DNA from 2 places in the Dactylosporangium sp. CS-047395 genome. Region 2 is predicted to be linked to the other one. Evidence: riboswitches for the same ligand, from Rfam matches in the RefSeq annotation. Region 2 holds a riboswitch; the other holds the start of a gene.
What was found. Region 2 has a riboswitch for glycine ahead of ACQP00_RS40460 (L-serine ammonia-lyase). Riboswitches for the same ligand answer to the same signal wherever they lie in the genome.
Positions count from the first base shown of each region.

Region 1: linked by a shared signal. The riboswitch ahead of gcvP (aminomethyl-transferring glycine dehydrogenase) and the one ahead of ACQP00_RS40460 (L-serine ammonia-lyase) in region 2 are both predicted to bind glycine.

Region 1 is NZ_CP192015.1:7,718,870-7,723,858, reverse strand. It holds gene ACQP00_RS36415 (class I SAM-dependent methyltransferase) at 1,870-2,532, opposite strand; gene ACQP00_RS36410 (hypothetical protein) at 2,525-2,830, opposite strand; glycine riboswitch at 2,855-2,953, shown strand; gene gcvP (aminomethyl-transferring glycine dehydrogenase) at 3,031-4,989, shown strand, end outside.
Region 2 is NZ_CP192015.1:8,666,383-8,671,371, forward strand. It holds gene ACQP00_RS40455 (MMPL family transporter) at 1-568, opposite strand, end outside; gene ACQP00_RS40460 (L-serine ammonia-lyase) at 585-1,925, opposite strand; glycine riboswitch at 1,954-2,052, opposite strand; glycine riboswitch at 2,053-2,145, opposite strand; gene ACQP00_RS40465 (LLM class flavin-dependent oxidoreductase) at 2,315-3,139, shown strand; gene ACQP00_RS40470 (LLM class flavin-dependent oxidoreductase) at 3,139-4,077, shown strand; gene ACQP00_RS40475 (sugar kinase) at 4,074-4,989, opposite strand, start outside.

The DNA.
Region 1 (4,989 bases), 950 kb from region 2:
CTCGACCGGGAGCTGGACCGCCTCGGCCTGGCCGCGCTGGGCATGTTCAACCGCCGCGCCGTGCACATCAGCCGGGCCGACCTGGGCGCCGACCTCGCGTACCACGGCTCCCTGCACCGGGCCGAGGGCGCCACGCTGAGCCCGGCCGACACGCTGCTGGGCAGCTTCTTCTTCATCCACGAGTCCCGCAGCCGCTCCGGCGACCCCGACGACTCCTCGCGCGGCGCGGCGGCCTCGTTCGAGTTCCTGCACAACACCTTCGGCGAGTTCCTCACCGCCGACCTGATCCTGCGCCGGATCGTCCTGCTCGCCTCCCAGATCCACGTGTACGGCACGAGCCCGCTGCTGGCCGCCGACCTCTCCGCCAAGCTCGCCGACCCGGGCGACGCCTGCTACGCCGCGCTCGCCTTCGAGGCGCTGCACCACCGCCCGCTGGTCGCCCAGATGCTGCACGAGTGGCTGCCGCACCGCCTCGCGGCCGCGGACCTGTCCCCGGCGGACTTCACGGCGGCGCTGCACGCCGTGGTGGAGCGGCAGCTGTTCCTTGCCCTGCACGCCGCCCCGCCGCGCTGGTTCACCGAGGGGGCCGCACGGGCGCCCTATCCGGCCCTGCCGCTGCTGGGTTCCCTTTCGGTGTACAGCCTGAATCTCGTCGTGCTCAGCGCGGTCCTCGGCGGGATCGCCGTGGCGGACACCCCTTCCGACGACGCGACCTCGGACTGGGCGCGGCTCACCTCGCTGTGGCGCTCCTGGTTCCCGTCGAAGTCCCTGCTCGGCCTGGCCGGCGTCATTCACGGCACCCGGAACGGAACGACCGTCGAATTCCACCGCGCGACCGGCGTCGAGTACGGCGGGCCGGAGGTGGCGCGGGACGCGGTGTACGAGGCCGCCGTGGTCGCGGTCGGGCTGGCCGACGACCTGACCGCGGGGCTGGCCACGTATCTGGTCGGCCGCTCCGAGCCGGGCGGCCACGTGATGATGCGGCGGGCCCTGGACTTCCTGGACGCTGCGGGCTTCGACACGCACTGGGAGCGGCTGGCGCTGGACGTGCGCGAGGGTGGGGTGCTGCCGCCGAACCTGGACATCGTGCCGAACTCGGCGTTCGCCGATGCCGTCCTGCTGGCCGGCTCCCAGGCGTTGCCGGAGGTCTGGGAGGCTCCGGGCACGCTCGCCGAGCTCGAGCGCCTGCCGCCGGTCGACGCCGGCACGCTGATCGGCGTGACGGCGGCTACGAACCAGCTCTGGCTGATGAACCAGCTCAGGCTGGTCTCCCGGCGGGACGAGCCGCTGCGCTCGCCGGTCGCGGGGCCCTCCTGCGCGCCGCGCGGTACGGCAACGCCTGGCCGGACCCGCCAGAGCTGGCCCTCGGCGGGGCCACCCTCGAGGCCGCAGTCCAGTACGCGCTCATCCTCGCGCAGGCGGGCCGGGACCTCGACGCCGTCGATCGGACGATCGCCGGGCTCATCGGTGTGCCCGAGCGTGTCGCCGCGCTGCCCGAGGAGACCTGGCTGGAGCTGCTGCGCCTCCTCGACCGCCTCCCACACTCGGCGGCCGCGCTGCTCGACGCCGTGGCCGGGTCCGCGGATGAGCGTCACGTCCTGGCCCGGCTCGTCGTGGACCCGCGGGCCTGGACCGACGACAACTGGGCCGCGTACGACGTCGTCGGCCAGGCCGGGGCCGCGGTGCTCGCCGTGCTGCTCCGGGCGGCCCGTCGGCACGGCACCGCGCAGGCATTCGTCGAGTTCCTGGAGCACCCGGCCGACGACCTCCGGCCCGGCATCCGGCGCCGGCTCGGTCTCGCGGCGGAGCCGTCCGGGCACGACCCCGATCTGCCCGGTGACCTGGAGTGGTTGTTGCGGGAGCTCGGCGCTAGCGGAACAGCGCGATCGTGAAGTCGCCGCCGTCCGGGTGGTAGCTGTGGTCGATCCGCCAGCGGGTGGTGAGGGCGGCGGCGAAGCGGGCCAGGACGGCCGGGTCGGCGTACAGCTCGTCGGCCGCTCGCGCCTCCGGGGGGCGCTGGGCGCTGAGGAAGGTGACGGCCGCGGCTCGGCGGGAAATGTCGTACGCGTGTTCTAAAATGCTGAGGTAGTAGAGGGGATCGGCCGGATCGGCGAACTGGAAGATCCCGCTGGCGAACACGAAGTCGTAGCGGCCGCCGGGGGCCTGGCCCGGTGGGAGCAGCGACACCTCGGGGACGCCGCGGGACTCGGCCAGGGCGACCATCCGCGGGTCCAGGTCGACGCCGGTGTAGTCCAGCGGGAGGTGCATGGCGCGGAGGTGGAAGAACAGGTCGCCGGGGCCGCAGCCCCAGTCGAGGACGGTGCCGCCGGCGTAGTCCGCGGTGCGGGTGAGGGCGTCGAAGCGGGCGCGCTGCAGTTCGGCGCTGCCCCAGCCGGCGACGCGCCACGACGGGCCGTCGAGGCCGGCGTGGAAGGCGGCGATCGTCTCGGCCCGCCCGGTCCGGGCTCGATCCGGCCCGTCGTGGTCGGCGCCGTCGTGGTCGGGGCCGTCGTGGTCGGGGGAGTCAGGCATCGAGGGGCTCCGCGCGGTTCAGGATCTCGTCGACGGTTTCGGACGGGTGAGGCCGGTCGGCGCGCCTTCGGTCGCTTGGGTTGCCTCGCCGGTCGGGCTGCCGGGCGGCGAGCTGCCATGCGGACCGCTCGGGACGCGGGGCCGGCGCAGGTGTGCGAGGCTGGTTCTCGGACCAGGACGCGGCCACCGGAACCTGAAGCACATCCCGCCGGTCGGAGTTCGAACCCGGGCCGGGTGCGCGGGAGCCGGCGATCGCCGAGGAGATCGTGTGCTTCGCCACGATGGTCAAGTCCTGCACAGTTGGTAGGGTAGGACTGCCGGCAATACCCGTGCGGGAGAGATCGCTGGGCAGGAACACAGCGACGCCGAAGGGGCAAATCCTCCCCGGAACCTCTCAGGCACAAAGGACCGCATCGGGTTGGCACCTCTGGAGTAAGCGACAGAGGGGGAGGACGCGCATCCGTCCGCCCCTGTCCGCGACCCAGAGAGTGTGGCTATATGTCCAATTTTGCCGCGCGGCACATCGGCCCCAGCGCCGACGAGCAGGCCCGCATGCTCAAGACCGTCGGGTACGAGACGGTCGAAGAGCTCATGAGCGCCGCCATCCCCGGCTCGATCCGGTGGCACCAGCCGCTCGAGCTTCCGCCGGCCGCGTCCGAGGCTGAGGTGCTCGCCGAGCTGCGGGCGCTCGCGGCGGCGAACCGGCCGCTCGTGTCGATGATCGGCGTCGGGTACTACGGGACGCACACCCCGCCCGTGATCGTGCGCAACGTGCTCGAGGACCCGGCGTGGTACACGGCCTACACACCGTACCAACCGGAAATCTCTCAGGGGCGGCTCGAAGCGCTGCTGAACTTCCAGACCGTCGTGGCCGACCTGACCGGGCTGCCCGTCGCCGGTGCGTCGCTGCTGGACGAGGCGACCGCGGCCGCGGAGGCGATGACGCTCGCGCGGCGCTCCTCCAAGGTCAAGGCCGACGTGTACGTCGTGGACGCCGACGTCCTGCCGCAGACGCTCGCCGTCATCCGGACCCGGGCCGAGCCGCTCGGCATCGAGGTGCGGGTGCTCGAGCTGGGCGCCGAGGAGCTGCCGGAGGCGTTCTTCGGGCTGCACCTGCAGTACCCGGGCGCGTCCGGGGCGGTCCGCGACCACGAGGCGCTCGTCGCGCTGGCCCACGAGCGGGGCGCGATCGTCACCGTCGCCGCCGACCTGCTGGCCCTGTGCGTGCTGCGCGAGCCGGGCGCGATCGGCGCGGACGTCGCCGTCGGCAGCGCCCAGCGCCTCGGCGTGCCGATGGGCTTCGGCGGCCCGCACGCCGGGTACATCTCGGTCCGCCAGGGCCTCGAGCGCACCCTGCCCGGCCGGCTCGTCGGCGTGTCGAAGGACGCGGGCGGCGCCCCGGCCTACCGCCTCGCGCTGCAGACCCGCGAGCAGCACATCCGCCGCGAGAAGGCGACCAGCAACATCTGCACCGCGCAGGTGCTGCTCGCCGTCACCTCCAGCATGTACGCGGTCTACCACGGCCCCGACGGGCTGCGGGAGATCGCGGCGCGCACCCACGACATGGCCGTCCGGCTGGCCGCGGGGCTGCGCGCGGGCGGGATCACCGTCGAGCACGGTGCCTTCTTCGACACGATTTCCGCGGTTGTACCGTCCGGTGCCGACGCCGTCGTCGCCGCAGCCGCGGAGCGCGGGATCAACCTGCGGCGCGTCGACGCCGACCGGATCGGGATCGCCTGCGACGAGACGACCACCTTCGGCCACCTGCGCGACGTGCTCGCCGCGTTCGGTCTCGGGCACGCCGACGTCACCGGGCTCGACACCACCGACGCGGTCCCGGCCGAGCTGCGCCGCGCGTCGTCCTACCTGACGCACCCGGTGTTCTCCAGCCACCGCTCGGAGACGGCGATGCTGCGGTACCTGCGCAAGCTCTCGGACAAGGACTACGCGCTCGACCGCGGCATGATCCCGCTGGGCTCCTGCACCATGAAGCTCAACGCGACGGCCGAGATGGAGCCGATCACCTGGCCCGAGTTCGCCGACGTGCACCCGTTCGCGCCGGTCGAGCAGACCCAGGGGTACCGCCGGCTGATCGCGGACCTCGAGCGCTGGCTGGCCGAGGTCACCGGGTACGACGCCGTGAGCCTGCAGCCCAACGCCGGGTCGCAGGGGGAGCTGGCGGGGTTGCTGGCGATCAGGGGGTACCACCTGGATCGCGGTGACACCGAACGGGACATGTGCCTGATCCCGTCGAGCGCCCACGGCACCAACGCGGCGAGCGCGGTCATGGCCGGCATGCGGGTCGCGGTGGTGGCCTGCGACGAGCTCGGCAACGTCGACCTCGCCGACCTGGACCGGAAGATCGAGCAGCACCGCGACCGGCTCGCCGCGATCATGGTGACGTACCCGTCGACGCACGGCGTGTACGAGACCGCGATCGCGGAGCTGTGCGGCAAG
Region 2 (4,989 bases):
GGCCGATGTCCTGCTGCAGCGTGCCGCGCACGTCGGCGTTGAGGATCGGGCTGCCGCCGACCTCGACGGTGGCCTGCGGTACACCGGAAGCGGCCAGATCGGCGTCGATCCGGTGCAGCCGGCTCCGCAGCGTGTCCAGGACGTCGGAGCGCTCGCTGTTCTCGAGCTTGTCCAGCGTGACGACCACGATCAGGCCGTGGCCGTCGGTGGCCAGGTAGGCCGGGGCCTGCGCCGCGGGAACCGAGAACGGGGTGGCCACCGAGGTCACGCCGGACGCCCCGGTCAGGTCGGCCGCGGCGGCGTCGACGGCCGACTTCACCGCGGGCGCCTTCGGGTCGACGTCGTCGAGCAGCCCGATGACCGTGCCGCTGGAGTCGTTACCGGTGGCGATGGCATCCATGCCGTCGATCGACTCGACGTGCTTCGGGTTGCTCGGGTCCGCGATCGCCGAGAACACGGGCCCGAAGCTGAGCCCGCCGAGCACGACCACGACCAGCCAGAGGCCGATCACCGACCAGCGGTGCCGGAAGCAGAACCGTCCGATGCGCGCCACCACGCCCAGTGCCATGCCCGAAAGCTTCTCACTAGCACTCGATCACGGTGACGGCCAGCCCTCCTCGGGCGGTCTCCTTGTACTTCACGGACATGTCGCGGCCGGTCTCGCGCATGGTCTTGACCACTTTGTCGAGGGTGACGTGGTGGGCGCCGTCGCCGTTGAGGGCGAGCCGGGCCGCGTTGACCGCCTTGACGCTGGCGATCGCGTTGCGCTCGATGCACGGGATCTGCACCAGGCCGCCGACCGGGTCGCAGGTCAGGCCGAGGTTGTGCTCGAGGCCGATCTCGGCCGCGTTCTCGACCTGGCCGGGGCTGCCGCCGAGGGCCTCGCACAGCCCGGCCGCGGCCATGGCGCAGGCCGAGCCGACCTCGCCCTGGCAGCCGACCTCGGCGCCGGAGATCGAGGCATTGCCCTTGATGATGATCCCGACGGCCGCGGCGGCGAGCAGGAACCGGACCACGCCGTCGTCGTCGGCGCCCGGCACGAACCGCGTGTAGTAGTGCAGGACGGCCGGGATGATGCCGGCGGCGCCGTTGGTGGGCGCGGTGACGACCCGGCCGCCGGAGGCGTTCTCCTCGTTGACGGCCAGGGCGTACAGGTTGAGCCAGTCCATGACGTGCAGCGGGTCGGACATGTCCGATTTGTGCGACAAGTCGGCGTGAAGTCGAGGCGCCCGCCGGCGAACTTGCAAACCCCCGGGCAGGACGCCCTCCGGGCGGGTGCAGCCGTTGTGCACGCACTCCTGCATCACCGACCAGATGTGCAGGAGTTCGGCCCGGATCGCGGGCTCCGAGCGCCAGGACAGCTCGTTGGCCAGCATCACGTCCGAGATCGAGCGCCCCTCGCAGTGGGCGAGCAGCTCGCCGCCGGTCGTGAACGGGAACTTCAGCGGCACGTCGGCCTCGGCGATCACCCCGTCCGGTCCGACCACGAAACCGCCGCCGACCGAGAAGTACGTGCGGGCCAGCAACTCCTCCCCCGCACCGTCCCACGCGGTGAACCGCATGCCGTTGGGGTGCTCGGGGAGGCTGCGGCGACGGTGCAGTACAAGATCGGCGTCTGGATCGAAGGCGATGGCGTGCTCGCCGAGGAGCGCGATCCGCCCGTCGCGCCCCGCCTCGGCCTCGGTGTCCACGGTGGCCGGGTCGGCGCCCTCCAGGCCGAGCAGGACCGCCTTGGGCGAGCCGTGCCCGTGCCCGGTCGCCCCGAGCGACCCGAACAGCTCGGCCTTGACCCGCCCGACCCGCGGCAGCAGCCCGTCGTCGGCCAGGCGGGCGGCGAAGCGGCGGCCGGCGCGCATCGGCCCGACGGTGTGCGAGCTGGACGGGCCGATGCCGATGGAGTACAGGTCGAAGGCGCTGAGCGTCACGGAAGGCTCCCCTGGTGTCGAGGGTGGGCCTCCCCGCTCTGTCATCGAATGCCTGAGAGCTTCACCGCCGTGGTGGGCGGTTTGCACCGTGGGCGCGGGACGCGGCGTCCCGGCTTTTCAGAGTCGCCTACCCGCGGCGGTACGTGGGCCTGAGAGATTCCCGGGGAGGAGTTGCTCCTTCGGCGCCCCTGTTGCCAGAGGACTCTCCCGTCGCAGGTGATGCGGCGTGCTATGCGGTTGTCAGGCCGACGGTACACTGATCCGCGGAACTCCGGATTCCGCCCCCGTGGAGACACGTCGCAGATGGGGGCGGGACCTCGCGTAAGTCGCGAGGAGGAGGTGGCGACAGCACTGGATGCCTGCTGCCCACCTTCAGGGAGTACCGAATCATGGAACTTGGTCTTGGCCTGCCCGTCAGCGACCCGCCGCGGCTGCTCGACTGGGCCCGCCGCGCCGAAGCCGCCGGTTTCGCGAGCGTCGCGCTGCTGGACCGGCTCGCCTACGACAACCCCGAACCGCTCGTCGCGCTCGCCCTGCTGGCCGGGGCCACCACGCGCATCCGGCTGCAGACCGAGGTCCTGCTGGCCCCGCTGCGCGGCACGGCCCTGCTGGCCAAGCAGGCGGCCACCCTCCAGCTGATGTCCGGCGGCCGGTTCCGGCTCGGCGTCGGCGTCGGCGGGCGCGCGGACGACCACGCGGCCGCGGGCGTGCCACTCTCCCAGCGCGGCGCGGTGATGGACCGGATGCTGGGCGACCTGCGGGCGATCTGGGGCGGGGCGCCGTACCCGACGACGCCCATCGGCCCGTCCGCCGCTCCGCCGCTGCTCATCGGCGGCTTCGCCCCGGCCGCCCTGGCCCGGGTGGCCCGCTTCGAGGCCGGCTTCCTGTGCGCGGCGCCGCTGCAGTGGGCCGGAAAGCTGGTCGACACGGTCCAGGAGCAGTGGCGGGCCGCCGGTCGCGCGGGCCGGCCCCGGCTGGTCTGCCAGGTGAACGCGGCCACGCCGGCGTCGCTCGATCGGGCCCGCGGGGCGGCCGCCGCGTACTACGCCTTCACCGGCCGCGAGGGCTGGGGCGAGCCGATCAGCGACCCCGGGCAGCTGGCCGAGACCGTGGCCGCCTACCGGGAGTTCGGCGCCGACGAGCTGATCCTGTACTGCTGGGGCGACGACCCCGGCCAGATCGAGCTCCTCGCCCGGCATGCGAAGCTGTCGTGATGGCGCGTATCGGCGTGATGTTGCCGCGGGACCTGCCCGCGGATCGGGTGCTGGCCTACGCCCGCCGGGCCGAGGAGCTCGGCTTCGACGAGCTGTGGGTGGTCGAGGACCTCGGCTTCCGCGGCGGCGTGGCGCAGGCCGGCGCGGTGCTGGCGGCCACCGAAAGGATCGTGGTCGGCATCGGCATCCTCCCCGCGGGCGCCCGCAACGCCGCCTTCGCCGCGATGGAGCTGGCCACCCTCGCGCAGCTGTTCCCGGGCCGGTTGATCGCCGGCATCGGCCACGGCATGCCGGCCTGGATGCGCTCGGTCGGCGCCCACCCGGCAAGCCCGCTGACCCTCCTGCGCGAGTTCACCGTCGCCGTGCGCACCCTGCTGCGCGGCGAGCCGGGCCCGCCCGCCGGCCGCTACGTCCGGGTCGAGGGCGTCACCATCGAACAGCCTTCGCTGGTACCCCCTGTGGTCCTCGGCGTCCGCGGCCCGAAGTCCATCGCCGTGGCGGGCGAGGTCTCCGACGGGCTGCTGCTGGCCGAACCGGCGGCGCCCCCGTACATCGCCGGCGCCGTCGCCCGCCTCACCGCCGGGGCGCAGGTCATCACGTACGACGTCGCGGTGGTCGCCGACGACGGGGCAACCGCGCGCGACCTCGTGCGGCCGGGGCTGGTCTGGATCGGCGAGCCGGACTGGGCCCCGCACCTGGCCCCGCTGCCCTTCGCCGACGACCTGGCCCGGCACCGCCGGGAGGCGCCGAGCCGGGAGGCGTTCGCCGCCACCCTGCCCGACGCCTGGGTGCGGGAGCTGTCCCTGGCCGGCACCCCCGACGAGGTCCGCGCCCAGATCGCCGCCCGCCACGCCGCCGGCGCGACGAGCGTGGTCATGGTCCCGGCCGAGCCCGACCCGCTCGCCGCGCTGCCCCGGTTGGCGCAAGTCCTGGGTTAGCGCTGCACGCGGGCGCCGGCGCCCTTGACCAGGGCCTCTACCTCCTTGAGGCTTGCCATCGAGGTGTCGCCAGGGGTCGTCATGGCAAGCGCGCCGTGGGCGGCGCCGTACTCGACCGCCGTCGCTACATCGCCGAAGGTCATCAGCCCGTAGATGAGCCCCGAGGCGAAGCTGTCGCCGCCGCCGACCCGGTCCAGGATCTCCAGGGCCGGGCGGTGGGTGGCCTCGGCGAACTCCCCGCCGGCCCACGCGATCGCGCCCCAGTCGTTGACCGTGGCCGTGTGCACGCCGCGCAGGGTGGTCGCGACGACCTGGAAGTTCGGGTACGCCTTGACCGCCGCGGTGATCATCGTGCGGAAGTTGGCCGAGTCGAGCGCGCCGGTGTGGATGTCGGTGTCGGGGACCTCCAGGCCGAGGCAGGCGGTGAAGTCCTCCTCGTTGCCGATCATCACGTCGACGAGGGCGGCCAGCCGGCGGTTGACCTCGCGGGCGCGCTCCTGGCCGCCGATCGCCTTCCACAGGCTCGGGCGGTAGTTCAGGTCGTAGGAGATCACGGTGCCGTGCCGGCGGGCGGCGGTCAGGCAGGCCTCGATGGTGTCCGGGGTGGTCGCGGACAGCGCCGCGTAGATGCCGCCGGTGTGCAGCCAGCGCACGCCGAGCTCGCCGAAGAGGTGCTCCCAGTCGACGTCCTCGGGGCGCAGCTGACCGGCCGCGGTGTGGCCGCGGTCGGAGACGCCGACGGCGCCGCGGACGCCGAAGCCGCGCTCGGTGAAGTTGAGGCCGTTGCGGACGGTGCGGCCGATCCCGTCGTACGGCACCCAGCGCACGAACGTGGTGTCCACCCCGCCCTGCAGGATCAGGTCCTCCAGCAGCCGGCCCACCTCGTTGTCGGCGAACGCGCTGACCAGGCCG